3 regions of the Mesorhizobium sp. L103C105A0 genome follow, and region 3 is predicted to be linked to each of the others. Evidence: predicted binding sites of a transcription regulator. Region 3 holds the regulator's gene; each other region holds the start of a gene.
The links. Region 3 encodes LexA, which represses DNA repair genes until DNA is damaged. Its sites were predicted from a motif close to TGTTCNNNNTGTGTTCNG; they were not measured.

Region 1 (6,206 bases), on a different contig from region 3:
GAGAGCCTGGTCGTTTTCACCCGCTTCGGCGACAGGGTCGAGATCGAGCCTGCCGACGCCGACCGGTTCTCCGTATCGGGCCGTTACGCGACTTCCGTGCCGATCGACGACAGCAATCTGGTGGTGAAGGCGCGCGAGGCGCTGCGCAGGCAGGCCGGCCAGCAGAGCACGCCGCCGGTTGCCATCCGGCTGGAAAAGAACCTGCCGATCGCATCCGGCGTCGGCGGCGGCTCGAGCGACGCGGCGGCGGTATTGCAGGGTCTTGTCCGGACCTGGGGGCTCGACATCGGCGAGGCCGAACTGAGCCGGATCGGTCTCACGCTCGGCGCCGACGTGCCGATGTGTCTTGCGGCAAAACCGCTGGTTGCGCGTGGCGTTGGCGATGAGCTGTCGCCAATTGCGGATTTTCCTGCGCTGGCCTTGGTGCTGGTCAATCCCGGCGTCGCCGTCTCGACGCCTGATGTGTTCAACGCACTTGAGAAACGCGACAATGAGGGATTGCCGCCGCTGCCGCGCGGTTTCGATTTCCACGGCGTCCGCAATTGGCTGGAGATCACCCGCAACGATCTTGAGGAACCGGCGCAAGCAATACAGCCGCCCATCGGCAGAGCGCTTTCCCTGCTGAACAGGGCCGGATCTGGATTCTCGCGCATGTCGGGATCCGGCGCGACATGCTTCGGGCTGTTCGAGACCGGCAATGTCGCCAAGCGCGCCGCCGCCGAGATCCGCAGTCGCGAACCGGAGTGGTTTGTCGCCGCGACACGAAGCATCGCTTCGGAGGGGGCCGATGGCCAAAATTGACGAGAGCCGGCCGTTCATCCCGGTGCGCATCGCGGTGCTGACGGTGTCCGATACGCGCAGCCTTGCCGACGACAAATCCGGCCAGACGCTGGCTGATCGCATCGCCGAGGCCGGCCATGTCCTGGCCGCGCGCGACATCGTCACCGACGACCGGGAGAAAATCCGCGACAAGGTGCTGGGCTGGTCGCGCGACGAAGACATCGATGTCGTCATCACCACCGGCGGCACCGGTTTTACCGGCCGCGACGTGACGCCGGAGGCGCTGGAGCCGATCTTCGAGAAGCGCATGGATGGCTTTTCCGAAGTGTTCCACCGCATTTCCTACGACAAGATCGGCACCTCGACAGTGCAGAGCCGAGCGACGGGCGGCGTCGTCAACGCCACCTTCGTCTTCGTGCTGCCGGGCTCGCCCGGCGCCTGCAAGGACGCCTGGGACGGCATCCTGAAACCGCAGCTCGACTACCGCCACATGCCCTGCAACTTCGTCGAGATCATGCCGCGCCTGGACGAGCATTTGCGGCGCGGCAAGGCCGCCTCGTAAACCAAGGCAAAGTGCCGGCCAAGTGCTGCCTTTGTCAGGCAGAATGGCGGCTGCGCCTTCGAGAGGTCATTTCCTCCGGGTCGTCGGGCGGATAGTCTGTCGCCAAGTCAAGACGGAAGAGATCCAATGAGCGCGCACCGCGGCGGCTGCCATTGCGGCAACATCCACCTGACCTTCGAAACCGGAATTGAGCCGTCCGAGATGGAGATCCGCGCCTGCCAATGCGCCTTCTGCGTCCGGCATGGCTCACGCGCCGCCGCCGATCCGCAGGGGCGATTGATCGTCGCGGCCGAGGACGAGGCCCGGCTGCACCGATACCGGTTCGGATTGCGCACCGCCGATTATCTCATCTGCCGGGACTGCGGCGTCTATGTCGCTGCTGTGACCACCGACGGCGAACCGAGAGCGATCGTCATCGTCAATGCGCTGGATGACCGGCCGCGGTTCAACCGCGAGCCGGTCCCAATGGACTATGATGCCGAGAACAAAGAGGGTCGCATTGCCCGGCGGCAAGCGCGCTGGATGCCGGTCGAGATCCGCTCCGGCCTCAGCGGATGACCGGTTCGCCGTGGAAGCGGCGGCGCGAGGGCGGCGAGACGCCGAAGCCGACCTCCATCATCAGCCGTGGCGTGGTGGACGGCACGGTGCCCATGTGGAAGCCGAACGGGTCCTCGACGAAGCCGAGGCCGGCCTCGCCGGTCAGCGTGACCGGGCTGTCGTCGCCATAGACCTTGAGCACGTCTTGCGCCGGATGGCCGACCAGCAGCGTCAACTGGTGCTTGAGGCTGCGCCTGTTGTGGCTGCCTTTGACATAGACATGCGGGCCGGTGCCGGCATCGCAGGGCTTGAGATAGAAGAAGAATTTCAGCATCCGCCAGTCGTCGAGATCGAAATGATATTTGCCGAGCGAGGCAAGGTTCTTGTCGGCGTCGGAAGCCTCGCCGGTCGGAAAGCTCCACCAGACACGCGTGGTGATCAGCTTTGCCTGCCCGCCCAGATAGTGCTGGGCGATGTCGAGCAGCAGCGGATCGTTTTGGATGGCGAGTGCTGCCTTGCAGCTGAGGATGCGCTCGAAATAGTGGCCGCTGAGCAAAGAGCGGCCGAACCGCTTCTCGGCTTCTGCGTGTTCTCCGGGCATGAATTCGAGCCGGCGGTCGAAATTGCCGAAGCACGGCGTGCTCTGAGCAAAGCTGGCGATCTCTTCGTGGATTGCCTGCGGAAGGACCAGTCCGGAGAACAGGCCATCGGCGCGCAGCGCCGCGACGATCGACTTGAGGTCGACGCCCCTGAACATCGTCGCTCCGGCACTCTGCGCGGGGCGCGCGGCTTTGGCGCCAAGCCAGTGCAGTTTGCGCGCCGGCATGGTGCGGGCAAGCACGAACATCGGCAGCCATGCGGGATTTTCGCGCAGGTCGGACAGATAGGTCGGGATACGCACCGCAATGCGGCGGAGCTGGCTGCCGTTGCGGGCAATGGCTTCCAGACTGGGGGCGCCGGATTTGTCAGGGGACGAAAGGTTCATCGGGGTCCTCAGATATGAACGGCAGCAACGACGACGCGGCGCTTGCTTACCGCTCCGGCACTACCCAAGCCCCGATATCCCGCATCAACGGAATGCTAATCCCGCGTCAGCTTTTGTGCAATGCACAATAGCTTTTTGCGGCGAAAAAGAGGGATGGTGCTGCGACCGTGCCAATGCGGATGAGGCGCCGACGCTGCCCCTCATCCGCCCTTCGGGCACCCTTCTCCCTGGGAACGGGAAAAGGGAGAAAGATCACTTCTTCGGCGCCAGCCAGATTTCGGCGTCGAGCCGCCTGGTGGCGAGACCGCGCGCAAGGGCTTCGGCGCTGTGCGCGTTCTTCGACAGGGCAGCGGCCTGGCGCTTGCTGATGACCAGCCCTTCGGCCAGCGCCCGGTTGCCCGAAAACACCCGTGACAGGAACGGCGTGCGGCTGCCGCGCGCACGGGAAAAGCGCGCCGGCATGGTTTGCCGCGCCGTGTGAGCGACAACGTCGTCGATCCAGCCCTCCGCCAGCCTTGCGCCGGGTTCCAGAAACAGCAGCCAGTCACCCTTCGCCTGCCTGATTCCCGCGGCAATGCCGCCGGCCACGAAGTGGCAGCCGGCATGATCGGCAACCCGATGCGTCTGGTCGGTCGAGCCGGTGTCGCAGACGATGACATCGCGCACCACGCCCTCGACCGCGCCGCCGATCAACGAGGCGAGCGTGCGGGCAAGGCCTTCTTCGTCATCCCGGGTTTCGATGAGAACGCTGAGCATTTTTAGCCGAATAGCGGAAAGCCCGGCGCAGCGCCAGTTTTGCATGGCCCAACGAAAAAGTTCTTGCTTTGTTCTCATCAGCGAAATAGGATTATTTTCATGAACAGAGCGATTCGACAGCCAGCCGACAGTCCTTGGGAAAGGGCCAAAATGGAACATATCGTGCGTGCGGACATTGCTGCTTTCGGAGCAGGGCGAGCCGAGATGGCCAATGCGATGATCGAACAGAGCGGCATGCGCGTCCGTCCGGATCGCAACCGCGGCCGTTCCGCGGGCATCAACCCGTCCGGCCGGTTCGAGCCGGTCAGCCGGCATGTGTTCGACGACGGCTGGAATTCGCTGGAGGAATTGCCGCCGTTCAAGACCGAAGTGCAGGTCGAGAAGCCGCGCACCATCATCACCCGCAACGAATCGCCCGACATTTCCTTCGACCGCTCGATCAACCCCTATCGCGGCTGCGAGCATGGCTGCGTCTATTGTTTCGCCCGGCCGACGCATTCCTTCATGGGCCTGTCGCCGGGGCTGGATTTCGAAGCGAAGCTGTTTGCCAAGCCGGATGCGGCGCGGCTGCTCGACAAGGAACTGTCGAAGGATGGCTATCAGCCGCGCACCATCGCGATCGGCACCAACACCGATCCCTACCAGCAGATCGAGAAACAATACCGGATTATGCGCGAGATCCTCGAAGTGCTGGAGGCGCGCGGCCATCCGGTCGGCATCGTCACCAAATCCCATCTGGTGACGCGCGACATCGACATCTTGTCGCGCATGGCCGAACGGGGCTTGGCCAAGGTGGCGCTGTCGGTGACGACGATGGACCGCATGCTGGCGCGCACCATGGAGCCACGCGCGTCGACGCCGACCAAGCGGCTTGAGGCAATCCGGCAGCTTTCCGATGCCGGCATCCCGGCCTCTGTCATGGTGGCGCCGATCATTCCCGGCCTGACCGACCAGGAGATGGAGCGTATCCTCGATTCGGCACGCGCCGCAGGCGCCCGCGAGGCCGGCTATGTCATCCTGCGCCTGCCGCTCGAGGTGGCGCCGATCTTCAAGGACTGGCTGCTGCGCCACTATCCCGACCGCTACCGGCACGTGATGTCGCTGATCCGTTCGATGCGCGACGGCAAGGACTATGATTCGGAATGGGGCAAGCGGATGAAAGGCGCCGGCCCCTATGCCTGGCAGATCGGCCGGCGCTTCGAGATCACGGCCAAGCGGCTCGGCCTCAACGCCGAGCGGCGCACGCTCCGAACCGACCAGTTTGTCGCCGCCGCCAAGGCGACCGAGCAGCTGATGCTGCTCTGAGAGTAGCGCCTGCCCTGCCCTCGTGGTTGGCAGGCGACCCAAGAATCCCGTCCGGCCTGTCCCCCGGCCTGCAGACGGTGCCCTCCCGGTCTTGCCCCACTCGACCCTGGAGGGACTTGCGGAGAATCGGAGCCGATGCGAACCTCGCCGCAACATGGCTCGCGCGCGTTCCGATTCTCCGCTTCTTTTAGAAATCGTCGAAAAGCCCGACTTCTCCTTCGAGACGAAGGCGATGGCTGAAGGCCTGTGGCCGGTGGCAGGCATGGACGAGGCCGGCCGCGGTCCGCTGGCCGGGCCGGTGGTGGCGGCGGCGGTGATCCTCGATCCCGCCAACATTCCCGACGGGCTAGACGATTCCAAACGGCTCAACCATTTGCAGCGCGAGGCGCTGTTCCTGAAAATCCTGGGGTCAGCGCTCGGCGTGTCGATGGCCTCGGTCAGCGCCGAAGGCATTGACGGCAGCAATATCCTCAAGGCCAGCCTGGAAGCCATGCGCCGCGCCCTTGCCGGCCTGCCGATCCAGGCGAAGCTGGCGCTGGCCGATGGCCGCGATGTGCCGCCGGGCCTCCTCTGCGAAGGCCGCGCGCTGATCAAGGGCGACCAGCGCTCGCAATCGATCGCCGCCGCCTCGATCGTCGCCAAGGTGATGCGCGACCGCATGATGTGCGGCTGCGGCAGCCACCACGAACGCTACGGGTTCGAAGTCCATATGGGCTACGCCACCGTGCGGCACCGCACCGCGATCGAAGCGCATGGTCCGGTGGCAAGGCTGCACCGGGCGTCATTCGCGCCGTTCAGGCTGGGTGGAGTTGAGGTGGTTGAGCAAGAGAGCTTCGCCGGGTTGGAGTAATGATAATCTCCCCCCTTGAGGGGGAGATGGCCGGCAGGCCAGAGGGGGTCGCCGCGCGTGAAGCGCTAGCCCTTACTGGCCGCAGAAAGAGCGTCGCGGCCGGTCGCACCGAACCCCTCTGTCGCTTTTGGCGACATCTCCCCCTCAAGGGGGCAGATTGTCCGCGCTCAACAAAAAAGCCGCCAGGTTGCCCGGGCGGCTTGATGTCAGCGAGTTAACCCCGCTCAGTTCAGCCTGGCCTTCACGTCCTGCAGCGCGGACTTGAACAGGTCGGCGCCGGCCTTGGCGTCGATCTTGCCGGCAAGCAGCGTGCGGGCCGCCTCGACGGCGATGTCGACGGCGCTGGCGCGCACTTCGGCGACGGCTTCGCGCTCGGCCTGGCCGATCTTCTGCTCGGCAAGCGCAGTGCGACGGGTGACATAGTCTTCGGT
Region 2 (6,206 bases), 230 kb from region 3:
AGGCCGCCGACCGGGTGCGCGAGATCGTCGCCACGCGCGACAATGCGCATGGCATTCGCCTCGGCATCAAGAAGGGCGGCTGCGCCGGCATGGAATACACGGTCGACCTGGTGACCGAGCCCAATACCAAGGACGACCATATCGAACGCGACGGCGCGCATGTCTATGTCGCGCCCGAGGCTGCCCTTTTCCTGTTCGGCACCGAGATGGATTTCGAGCAGACCACGCTGCGCACCGGCTTCACCTTCCACAACCCGAACCAGAGTTCGGCCTGCGGCTGCGGCGAATCCGTCGAACTGAAGCCCGCCGACCTGAAGGCGCTGGCTGAGGCGCGCGCTTCGGCCTGATCTTCCTTCTCCCCGTTCACGGGGAGGTGAGGAAATGGTCCGCGCAGCGGGCGAAAAGCCAATTGCTTGGCTTTTCGAATGACGAACGGCCCGAAGGGCCGGATGAGGGGCAGCGCTGACCATCGGAAGTCGCGCTCCGCGCCTCCCTGCTTACTTCACCCACATCTTCGTCCGCTTGTGCCAGTCGGCGATCGATTCCTCGGGATAGACGTCGAAGACCTTGTCCTTTTTGCCGATCACCGGCTCGACCCAACTCGCCTTGTATTTCAACATCAGATGCACCTTCTCCGGCGGCTTCGGCAACTCGCTGTCGATTGCCGAGGCGAAGGGGTGCACCAGTTCCGGCCAGGTCGGATCGTAGAGCCAGAGCGCCGAACCGCACTTCTTGCAGAAATTGCGCTCGCCGGTCGAAATCTCGCAGTTTGGATGCTCGTCGTCCGCGATCTCGGCCTGGTAGACGCCGAGATTGCGCTTGCCCTTGATTTTCAGCGTCTTGTAATCGGCGCCGAGATTGATGGCGAAGCCCCCGCCGCCCTGCTGCTTGCGGCAGATCGAGCAGTAGCACAGCATGAACGGCACCGGCGTGTTGCTCTCCACCTCGAAATGGACGGCATCGCAGCGGCAGGATCCCTTGAGCAGCAGCGGCATGACAAAACTCCGACGGATGGCTCTCAACTTGCCAGCATGGTTTTTGGTTGCAGCCGTGGCAAGCCCGGTGACATGATTGCGGCATGGACAATGAACGCATCGAAGAACTGTTCGAAGGCCTCGGCCCGGTCAGTATCCGAAAACTGTTCGGCGGCAAGGGTATCTATTTCGACAGCGTCATCGTCGCTATCGTGCTGCGCGGCGAATTGCTGCTCAAGGCTGACGAGCAAAGCGCGCCCGACTTCGAAGCCGCCGGCTGCAAGCAATGGACCTATACCGGCACCCGCCACGGCAAGCTGGTCGCGATGCCGTACTGGAGCATTCCCGACGACGCGTTTGATGATCCTGACGAGATGAGGGTGTGGGCGCGCCGGGCGTATGAGGCGGGGCGGCGGGCGGGGAAGTGAACCGGGACCGCCGCGTTTCTTCCCACCCCCTCTGTCCTGCCGGACATCTCCCCCGCAAGGGGGGAGATCAGTTGTCACATTGGCCTTCGCCAATCACCAACGTTGAAAATGGGAGCCTGCGGCTAAGCTGTTAATCTCCCTCCTTGCGGGGGAGATGGCCGGCAGGCCAGAGGGGGGTGCTGTCCCGCCGACGTAGGCGATCCTACAGCGCCTTCGCAATCCTCGCCGCCAACCGCGCATTGTTCTCGACCAGCGCGATGTTGGTCTTCAAGCTCCGGCCGCCGGTCAGGTCGAGGATTTTGCCCAGCAGGAACGGCGTCACCGCCTTACCGGTCACATTCTGCGCCTCGGCCGCCTTCTGCGCGGCCTCGATATAGCCGGCCATCTCGTCGGCCGGGATTTCATCGTCCTGCGGCACCGGGTTGGCGATCAGCATGCCGCCGACCAGGCCAAGTGCCGCCCTGGTCTTGTAGAAATGCGCGATCTCTTCCGGTCTGTGCAGGGTCAGCGGCGCGCGGAACGGGGAATGCCGCGACCAGAAGGCCGGCATCGTCTCGCAGCCATGGCCAATCACCGGCACGCCGCGCGTCTCCAGCACTTCCAGCGTCTTTTCGATGTCGAGGATCGCCTTGGCGCCGGCCGAGACGACGATGACCGGCGTGCGCGCCAACTCGTCGAGATCGGCCGAGATGTCGAAGCTCTTTTCCGCGCCCTTGTGGACGCCGCCAATGCCGCCGGTGGCGAACACCTTGATCCCGACCATGTCGGCCGCGATCATGGTGGCGGCGACCGTGGTGCCGCCGGTGCGGCCTTGCGCCACCGCAAAGCCGAGATCGGCGCGCGACAGCTTCATGGCGTCGCCGGTCATCGCCAGCGACTCGCGCTCGCCGTCGGACAGCCCGATCTTGATGCGGCCGGCAACCACGGCGATCGTCGCCGGCACCGCGCCATTGTCCAGGATGATCTTTTCGACATTGGCGGCCATGGCGCCATTGTCGGGGTAAGGCATGCCATGGGTGATGATGGTGCTTTCCAGCGCCACGACGGGGCGGCCAGCGGCGAGCGCCTCGGCCACGGGCGCGTGGATGTCGATGAAGGGGCGGGCGCTTTGCGGTGTCATGATGGTCTCCGATCCGGAGATCCGCGCGTCCGCTTGGACGTCGCGCTCCGGCAATGGCAATTGGCCGCCCTCATGCCATTTCCTGTGCGTCGGGTACAAGAGCCAGTGCCTCGGTGAAGGTCGCGGCGGTGAAGGCCGGCACGGCATCCGAACTTTCGATGGCGAGCGTCGCCGCGGCAACGCCTTCGCGGAGGGCCTGGCGCAATGCCAGGCCGCGCAGCAGGGCAGCGATGGTGGCGCCGGCCAGCGCGTCGCCGGCGCCGGTGACGTCGGCGACTTTTCTCGGCGCCGGCGGCAGGATAGAGAAGGCGCCGGCTTCGTCGAATCCCAGCACCAGGCCGTCGCCCGCCGTCACCACGCCACTGGTGAGGCCGCTGCAGCGCAGTCCGTCGACGGTCTCGCGCTCGGTGGCATTGGCATCGACGCCGGCCAGCACCATGGCCTCGCGCCGGTTCATGAAGACCTGCGCGAGTTCCTTCAGCACCGGTATCAGCCGCACCACCTTGGCCGGCGAAATGGCGATGGCGAACACCGGCTTGCCGGCGGCGACCCCCACCAGCCGCTCCAGCGCCGTTGATGGCAGATTGGCGTCGCAGAGCACCGCATCGACCTCGGCGACCACCTCGCGCACCTTGGAGCGGCGGATCTGCTTGGGGAACGCCAAATCGTAGAGCGCCATATCGGCAAAGCCGGTGATCAGCTCGCCGTCGCGATCGATCAGCGCCGTGTAGCTCGGCGTGGTGCGGTCGAGGAACACCGCCGACAGATCGGCAATGCCGGCCTCAGTGATGGCGCGCGCAACCGTCTCGGCCGAGGCATCGCCGCCGCGCACCGACAAAAGCGAGGCCGAGACGCCGCGCCGCACGAGGCTGCGCAGCGCGTTGAAGACGCCGCCGCCGACATCCTCGCGCATCGTGCCGGGGTTGGACGCCGCCGGCACGTAAGCACCGGACACCTGACCGCGCCGGTCGATATGGGCGCCGCCCACCGCCAGTATTTTTGCTGATTTCACCATGTAGGCGATATGACCTTTGTTATTCGAACCAGACAAGCGCTAGGCTGTGCGACGGAGCTTCGCAAGCAAGCCAGCGATTCGGGCGGAGCCAAACCGCCGGAGCGCCTGGCCCAATGGTGGATACATCCGGAAACGAAACCATGAGACAAAAAAAGAACAAATCCGGATAAAGATTGCTTTTCAGATATTTGACCCCTCTTGCCAAACGAGAACAAAAAAGGTACAAATAGGGCAGGGATTACGGATTGTCCGGCCTTCATTGACGACCAAGGGGTGATGTATCATGGCTCAGAATACTTTGCGGCTTGTAGAGGACAAAGCGGTGGACAAATCAAAGGCTCTGGACGCGGCGCTGTCGCAAATCGAGCGCGCCTTCGGCAAGGGCTCGATCATGCGGCTGGGCGCCAACGAGCAGGTCGTCGAGATTGAAACCGTGCCGACCGGATCGCTTGGCCTCGACATCGCGCTTGGCGTCGGTGGCCTGCCGCGCGGCCGCATTGTCGAGATCTACGGGCCGGAAAGCTCGGGCAAGACGACACTGGCGCTGCACACAGTTGCCGAAGCCCAGAAGAAGGGCGGTATCTGCGCCTTCGTCGATGCCGAGCATGCGCTCGACCCGGTCTATGCCCGCAAGCTCGGCGTGGACCTCGAAAACCTGCTGATCTCGCAGCCCGACACCGGCGAGCAGGCGCTGGAAATTTGCGACACGCTGGTGCGTTCCGGCGCCATCGACGTTCTGGTGGTCGATTCGGTGGCCGCCCTGACGCCGCGCGCTGAAATCGAGGGCGAGATGGGCGATTCGCTGCCCGGTCTCCAGGCTCGTCTGATGAGCCAGGCGCTGCGCAAGCTGACCGCCTCGATCTCGCGCTCCAACACCATGGTCATCTTCATCAACCAGATCCGCATGAAGATCGGCGTCATGTTCGGTTCGCCGGAAACCACGACCGGCGGCAACGCGCTGAAATTCTACGCTTCGGTGCGCCTCGACATCCGCCGCATCGGCTCGGTCAAGGACCGCGACGAGGTCGTCGGCAACCAGACCCGCGTCAAGGTCGTCAAGAACAAGCTGGCGCCGCCCTTCAAGGTGGTCGAGTTCGACATCATGTATGGCGAGGGCGTGTCCAAGACCGGCGAGCTGGTCGACCTCGGCGTCAAGGCCGGCGTGGTCGAGAAGTCGGGCGCGTGGTTCTCCTACAATTCGCAGCGTCTCGGCCAAGGTCGTGAAAACGCCAAACTGTTCCTGCGCGACAATCCCGACACGGCGCGCGAGATCGAACTGGCACTGCGGCAGAATGCCGGGCTGATTGCCGAGAAGTTTCTCGAGAATGGCGGCCCCGAGCGCGGCGAAAGCGACGACGGCTTCGAGGAAGAATCCGGTGCCATGTAGGGTACGGCCAGAGTTCGGCCATAAATCCGGTCTATTACCCGATGCTTAAGTAACCGAGTTCTTTAGTATTGCGTTTCAAACCGCCGGCCTTCGCGCCGGCGGTTTTCGTTTTTGGGCAGCGTGAAGCCGGCTTGGCAGTTGCCGGATTGGCCCAATTCCGTGTTTCTGGACAGGGTGGGGCGTGCCCGCTAAAAGGCCAAGTCAATCTTCTAAAAAGCAGAGACCAGTGTCCGCCGGCCGTGCCGGCGGTTTTCGCGAAAAGGCAGCAGTCATGAGTGGCGTGAACGAGATCCGGTCGACATTCCTCGACTATTTCCGCAAGGAGGGCCACGAGGTCGTGGCCTCGAGCCCGCTGGTGCCGCGCAACGACCCGACGCTGATGTTCACCAATGCCGGCATGGTGCAGTTCAAGAACGTCTTCACCGGCCTGGAGAAGCGGTCCTATTCGCGCGCCACCACCGCGCAGAAAAGCGTGCGCGCCGGCGGCAAGCACAACGACCTCGACAATGTCGGCTACACCGCGCGCCATCTGACCTTCTTCGAAATGCTCGGCAATTTCTCCTTCGGCGACTATTTCAAGGAGCGCGCCATCGAACTGGCCTGGAACCTGATCACCAAGGAGTTCGGGCTGAACAAGGACAAGCTGCTGGTCACCGTCTATCACACCGATGACGAGGCGGCCGGCTTCTGGAAGAAGATCGCCGGTTTCTCCGATGACCGCATCATCCGCATCCCGACCTCCGACAATTTCTGGGCTATGGGCGACACCGGACCGTGCGGGCCGTGCTCGGAAATCTTCATCGACCGTGGCGAGCACATCTGGGGCGGCCCTCCCGGCAGCCCGGAGGAGGATGGCGACCGCTTCCTTGAATTCTGGAACCTGGTGTTCATGCAATATGAGCAGGTCACCAAGGATGAGCGCATCGACCTGCCGCGGCCGTCGATCGACACCGGCATGGGCCTGGAGCGCATGGCCTCCATCCTGCAAGGGGTGGAGAGCGTCTTCGAGACCGACCTGTTCCGTCATCTGATCGATGCGGCCTCGTCAGCGCTCGGGCAGGGCCCGGACAAGGAGACGGTCGCCTCCTTCCGCGTCATTGCCGATCATCTGCGCTCGTCCTCCTTCCTGGTTGCCGACGGCGTGCTGCCGTCGAACGAAGGCCGCGGCTATGTGCTGCGCCGCATCATGCGCCGCGCCATGCGCCATGCGCAGTTGCTCGGCGCCAAGGAGCCGTTGATGTGGAAGCTGGTGCCGGCGCTAGTGCGTGAGATGGGCCAGGCC
Region 3 (6,206 bases):
AGGCAAGCGTCAGCGAACGCTCGCTGTTTGCCGATAGTCCCTATGCCGAGCCGCTGCCCCTCGCGCTGCCTGAGCCTCATCCCGGCGTCGCGCCTGCGCTACCCGGTCACCCGTTGCCGGCGCAAGTCACAGCGCCCGGATCTATCGCCCGTCTGCGCAGACGGCTTCGCCGTCCGTCATGGCCCGCGCTCCGCCGCAGCCTTGCCGTGGCCGCCAACACGGAGCTCGACCGGGGCGTCGCCTTCCTGCTGGTGCCGGTTTTCCTGGCGGCCGGCGTCATCATTTATTTCTCGCTGGCCGGCGAGCCCGGCTTTGCGCAGCCAATCGCCATTGTGGTGCTGGCGACATGTTGCGCTGTCGCCACGCGATCGCGGCCGAGGACGCATCTGTTCTGCATGGCCGCGATGCTGTGCGCGCTCGGCGTCGTCGCCGCCAAAGTCGAGACCTGGCGCGCCGGAACGCAGATGCTCGGCTCCGACATCCAGACACGGCTGACCGGCCGCGTCGTCAGTCTCGAACAGATGGAAAGCGGCCGCATCAGGCTGACGCTCGACGTGGTTTCGACCGCTTACCCCGAGTTGCGCTACGCCCCGGAGCGGGTCAGGCTCTCGGCGCGGACCGTTCCCGCCGATATGACCGCCGGCTCCCTGATCGCCGGCTATGCCAGGCTGTTGCCGCCGACCGGTCCGGTGCGGCCGGAGAGCTACGATTTCTCCTTCGACAGCTATTTCACCGGTATCGGCGGCAGCGGCTTCTTTCTCGGCAATCCGAAAACCATTGCTACGCAGGGACCGCCGCCGCTGACCGCGCGGCTCTCCTCGGCAATCGAGAACGCGCGCGAAAACATTGCCGACCATATCAGGGGCAAGATCGGCGGCGCCGAAGGCGAGATTGCCGCGGCGTTGATTGTCGGGGTGCGCGCTGGCATCCCGAACGAGGTCAACGAAGCGATGCGGCGCACCGGCATCTACCACATCATCTCCATCTCCGGCCTGCACATGGCGCTGGTTGCCGGCACCATCATGGCGTTGCTGCGTGGCGCCTTTGCGCTGTTTCCCGATTTCTCTTCGCGCCGGCCGGTGAAGAAATATGCGGCCGCGGCAGCGCTTGTCTCGATCGCCGCCTATCTCGTTATTTCAGGCGTCGTGGTTGCCGCCGAGCGCAGCTTCATCATGCTGGCGGTCATGCTTGTCGCCGTGCTGTTTGATCGCGCCGCACTCACCATGCGCAATCTGGCGATCTCCGCCATCGCCGTCATCCTGGTGTCGCCGCACGAGGTGGTCGGTCCCAGCTTCCAGATGTCGTTTGCCGCCACCGCCGCCCTTGTCGGCGCCTATGCCGGCTGGGCCGATTACCGCGCCGACAAGGTGAGAACGCCGCCGGCAAAGCGCTCCTTCGTCGGCTTCCTGTCGCGAAAGTTCGCGCTGGCCATGGGCGGCCTCGCCATGACCTCGATCATCGCCGGCAGTGCAACCTTGCTGTTCGCCATCTGGCATTTTCAGCGTGTGTCGCCGCTCAGCCTGATCGCCAATCTGGCCGTGATGCCGATTGTTTCGTTGATCGTCATGCCCTTTGCCGTGCTCAGCGCACTGGCGATGCCGTTCGGCGCCGACGGGCCGTTCCTCTATGTGATGGGCAAGGGTCTGATGGCGATGATCGCTATATCGGCCTGGATTTCCGAGCGCTCGCCGGTCGACGCCGTCGGGCTGATCTCCATCCGCTCGGTGCTGTTGGTGGCGGTCGCCCTCGTCATCGCCACCATGGCCACCACCTGGCTCAGGTTGGCGGCCGTGCCTTTCGCGCTGGCCGGCCTGTTGACGGTGCCGCAGGTGCTTACGCCCGACGTGCTCATATCCGAGGATGCGCATCTGGTGGCCATGCCGATCGGTGGCGGCGAACTCGCCCTCAACCGCGAACGCTCCAACGAATTCACCACGGACAATTGGAAACGGGCGCTGCGGGCCGAAACCATTATCCCACCTGAGATTTTCGAGGCAACAGATACGCGGTTCGATCTCGATCCGCTCGATCTGCCGCCCGGCTCGCCCTTCTATTGCACCGGCGATCTCTGTATCGCCCGGCACCCTTCCGGAGCCATTGTAGCGCTTGCGAAAGACCGCAAGACGGCGCGGCCGGCCTGTGCCTTCGCGAGCCTGATCGTCATCGATGACGCCACCGCCTACAATCCGTGCCGCGACCCGCTGGTGCTGGTCGTGACTAAGAAACAGCTGGCCCGCGACGGCAGCGCCGCCGTCTTCTTCGATCCGCAATCGGCAGCGGCAGCGCCAACCATCCGCTTCGCCGTCGACAAGCCGTATCGCCCCTGGCACGAGCAACGCCGCTTCTCCCGCGAAGCGCGCGGCCTGCCGCCTTACAACCAGCGTGAAAAGTACAAACCCAAGCCGGCTCAGTAGCGCCGGATCAATCCGACAAGCTTGCCCTGCACCTTCACCCTGTCCGGTCCAAAAATGCGGGTCTCGTAGGCCGGGTTGGCGGCTTCCAGGGCGATCGAGGCGCCCTTGCGGCGGAAGCGTTTCAGGGTCGCTTCCTCATCGTCGACCAACGCCACCACGATCTCGCCGGGGCTGGCTGTGTCGGCATTGCGGATGATGACCGTGTCGCCATCGAAAATGCCGGCCTCGATCATCGAATCGCCCTTAACCTCGAGCGCGTAGTGTTCGCCGCCCATGATCATGTCGGGCGGCACCGAGATCGAATGGGTCTGATGCTGGATGGCGTCGATCGGCACGCCGGCGGCGATGCGTCCCATAACCGGGATTGAAATCGCGGAAACGGCATCGTCATTGCCGGCCGACATCGAACGCGACGGCGAGCCCGGCTTGATCTGGCGGCCGAGACCGCCTTGGCCCATCGCGCCTTGTCCCTGGCCGCCTTGCCCTTGGCCGGTTTGACCAAGACTGCCCTGAATGACGCTCGGCGAAAACTTCCTCGCCGCATTGAGGCCTGGTGCGATCGAGTCGGGTAGCCGCAGCACTTCCAGCGCGCGCGCCCGGTTCGGCAGCCGGCGAATGAAACCGCGCTCCTCAAGCGCTGTGATCAGTCGGTGGATGCCGGACTTGGAGGCGAGGTCGAGCGCTTCCTTCATCTCGTCGAAGGACGGCGGGATTCCGCTCTCCTTCAGGCGTTCATGGATGAACATCAGAAGCTCATGTTGTTTGCGCGTCAGCATCGCGGCCCCCAAGGGTTCTGAAACCAGAATCGGAAAAAACAAACCCAGAACAAACACTATCTGTTCCAGTTGTGTTCCGCAACCTTTTAAAGTTTAATGAATGTGTTGACGTTTTGTTCAGCGTAACGTTCGGCGCTGCGAGCGCCGCCTGCGCCCAGTTGCCAGCAACGGGGTGAAACGAAGACAAAGTGCCCTGCGTCGTCGGTTACGATCGCCGCTTCCCTTTCGGACGGGGCTGCGCAGCATCCGCGCCGGGTTCGCTCTGGGCATAGACCTGCAGCGTGGAGCCGATGTGAGCGGTCATCAGAGTTTTCGCACGTTCGACGTCGCGATCGAGGGCCGCTTCCATCAGGGCGGTATGGTGTTCGATCGCCACGGCGTCGCGCAGGGCCGCCACGGCCTTCCGGTGCCCATCCGTGCGGCCGGCGGCGGCGCGCAGCGTGGGGGCCAGACCCAGAAAGCGGTGATGGCGATGCAATTGGTCGGAAATCGTTGCATTGAAGCGCAGCAGCCAGCTGGATGTCGCGGCACTGAGCAGCGCCGCATGGAAGGCATCGTGTTTTTCGTACCACGCGTCGACCGCATCATCCGATGGATCGTCGAGAACAGACCCGCACCGTGAGAGACGATAGTGGGCGGCAACGACCGCGTCTTCCCACTCACGGTCGCCTTTCTCGATCGATTCCACCAGCAGGGGCAGTTCGACCACCAGCCGCGCACGCGCCAGATCCTCGAGCTCCGCCCGAGAGACGGGAGCGACCGCAAACCCGCGGTTGCTGATGGCGGTCACAAGCCGTTCCGCCTCCAGCCGCGACAGCGCTTCGCGCAACGGCGTCCAGCCGATGCCGTAGGTGTTGCGCAACGTGCTCAGCTTCAACGGCGCGGCAGGCGCCAGCCGGGTCGCAAGAATATCGCGCCTGAGCAGGCGATAGGCCACTTCCGTCTTCGAGGTCTGCTCGTCATCCAGCATCGTGATCCATCAGTCATAAACGCTCGGCGGATCATTATATATCAAAGCCTTTCAATGGGTGAATTATATATAATGTTTGACAGTTCAAGGGCGACCACTCAAGATCGCCGGCATGTTTGGGCGGCAGGCTCCGCCGCGCGCGTTTGTCCATGGAGGGGCGCCGGATCATGAGCACGACACCCGATCTCGCTACAATCGAAGCAATGGATGCCGCCGATCCGCTGCGCTCCATGCGCGAACGCTTTGTCTTGCCGCAAGGCGTAATTTATCTCGACGGCAATTCGCTGGGTGCCGCGTCACCAGCCGTCTTCAGCGAATTGCAGCAGGCCGCCACGCAGGAATGGGCGCACGACCTCATTCGCGCCTGGAACACCGCTGGCTGGTTCAACATGCCGGTGGAACTGGGAGATCAGCTCGGACGACTGATCGGCGCGGCTGACGGGCAGACGGTGGTCTGCGACACAACCTCGATCAACATCTACAAGTTGCTGCACGCCGCGCTCGGCATGCGGCCGAATCGGTCGGTCATCGTTGCCGAGGGCGACAGTTTCCCGACCGACCTCTACATGGCCGAAGGCGTCGCCTCGACCCGGCCGGGAACGCGGCTGCGGCTGGAGGGCGTCGACGCGGCCGCAATCGAGGACCTGATCGACGACAGCGTTGCCGTCATCCTGGTCAACCACGTCAACTACAAATCCGGCCAGTTGCGCGACATGGCGGCGCTGACGCGCAAGGCACATGACGCCGGCGCGCTGATCATCTGGGATCTCTGCCACACCGCCGGCGCCTTGCCGGTCGAACTCGACCGTGCCAATGCCGATTTCGCCGTCGGCTGCACCTACAAATACCTCAATGGCGGCCCGGGCTCGCCAGCCTTCATCTACGCGGCCGAGCGCCACCATGACGATGCCCACCAGCCGCTCAGCGGCTGGTGGGGCCATGCGCGGCCCTTTGCCTTCGAGCAGGGCTTTGCCGTCGGCAGCGGCATTCGCCGCTTCCTGTGCGGAACGCAGCCGGTGCTGTCGATGCGGGCGCTCAAGGGCGCGCTCGATATCTGGAACGACATCGATATGGCGGCGGTGCGCAGAAAAAGCATCGCGCTGACCGACCTGTTTATCCAGCTCGTCGAAGCCAGATGCGGCGCCTACGGGCTTGAACTGGAAAGTCCTCGCGACGGCAGCCAGCGCGGCAGCCAGGTGTCGTTCCTCCATCCGCATGGCTATCAGGTGATGCGCGCGCTGATCGAGCGCGGCGTGATCGGCGATTTCCGGGCGCCGTCGACCATCCGTTTCGGCTTCACGCCGCTCTATGTCGGATATGGCGATGTCTGGCAGGCGGTCGAAGTCCTGGAGGATATTCTGCGCACCGGCGCCTGGCAGGACGCCCGCTTCGCGGTGAAGACCGCGGTTACGTGAGAAAATAGAGCAATTTCAGGAAAAGTGTGAAGCGGTTTTCCGTCCGAAATTGCGTCAACCAAAGAGCTAGAGCATTTCGCCGTTTCCGTTAAACGGTGAAATGCTCTAGAGCCGGGTGCGGACCGTCCAGAGCTCCGGAAACAGCACGACCTCCAGCATCTTCTTCAGATAGGAGGCGCCTGAGGTGCCGCCCGTGCCGCGCTTCAAGCCGATGATGCGCTCGACCGTGGTGACGTGGTTGAAGCGCCAGCGGCGGAAATAATCCTCGAAGTCGACCAGCTTCTCGGCCAGTTCGTAGAGCATCCAGTAGCGCTGCGGGTCGCGGTAGACGGTTTGCCAGGCAGCCAGCACTTCTTCGTTCTCGACGCGCGTCTCGCGCCAGTCCGTGCGACTGGCGTCGGCGCCGATGTCGAAGCCATTGCGCGCCAAAAGCAGAAGCGCCTCATCATAGAGCGACGGCGTGGCCAGGATGGCTTCCAGCCTGTCCGTAAGGTCGGGCCGGTGCTTGTGCGGCCCGAGCATGGCAAGGTTGCGGTTGCCGGCCATGAACTCGATAGCGCGGTACTGCCACGACTGGAAGCCCGAGGATTGGCCGAGCGCGTCGCGAAACTCGGTGTATTCGCTTGGCGTC

Region 1: the regulator LexA is predicted to act here: its motif matches at 3,679-3,696, upstream of X727_RS147885 (PA0069 family radical SAM protein).
Region 2: the regulator LexA is predicted to act here: its motif matches at 3,745-3,762, upstream of recA (recombinase RecA).

The regions. Positions count from the first base shown of each region.
Region 1 is NZ_AYXF01000005.1:246,736-252,941, forward strand. It holds gene X727_RS147910 (4-(cytidine 5'-diphospho)-2-C-methyl-D-erythritol kinase) at 1-801, shown strand, start outside; gene moaB (molybdenum cofactor biosynthesis protein B) at 788-1,342, shown strand; gene X727_RS147900 (aldehyde-activating protein) at 1,469-1,900, shown strand; gene X727_RS147895 (hypothetical protein) at 1,890-2,864, opposite strand; gene X727_RS147890 (glycosyltransferase) at 3,117-3,620, opposite strand; gene X727_RS147885 (PA0069 family radical SAM protein) at 3,771-4,925, shown strand; gene X727_RS147880 (ribonuclease HII) at 5,080-5,775, shown strand; gene X727_RS147875 (F0F1 ATP synthase subunit B) at 6,000-6,206, opposite strand, start outside.
Region 2 is NZ_AYXF01000003.1:335,159-341,364, reverse strand. It holds gene sufA (Fe-S cluster assembly scaffold SufA) at 1-347, shown strand, start outside; gene X727_RS152485 (GFA family protein) at 498-995, opposite strand; gene X727_RS152490 (TfoX/Sxy family protein) at 1,079-1,402, shown strand; gene X727_RS152495 (pseudouridine-5'-phosphate glycosidase) at 1,605-2,522, opposite strand; gene X727_RS152500 (carbohydrate kinase family protein) at 2,593-3,537, opposite strand; gene recA (recombinase RecA) at 3,821-4,924, shown strand; partial or broken gene alaS (alanine--tRNA ligase) at 5,196-6,206, shown strand, end outside.
Region 3 is NZ_AYXF01000003.1:109,317-115,522, reverse strand. It holds gene X727_RS153580 (ComEC/Rec2 family competence protein) at 1-2,414, shown strand, start outside; gene lexA (transcriptional repressor LexA) at 2,408-3,190, opposite strand; gene X727_RS153590 (GntR family transcriptional regulator) at 3,396-4,160, opposite strand; gene kynU (kynureninase) at 4,328-5,575, shown strand; gene kynA (tryptophan 2,3-dioxygenase) at 5,681-6,206, opposite strand, start outside.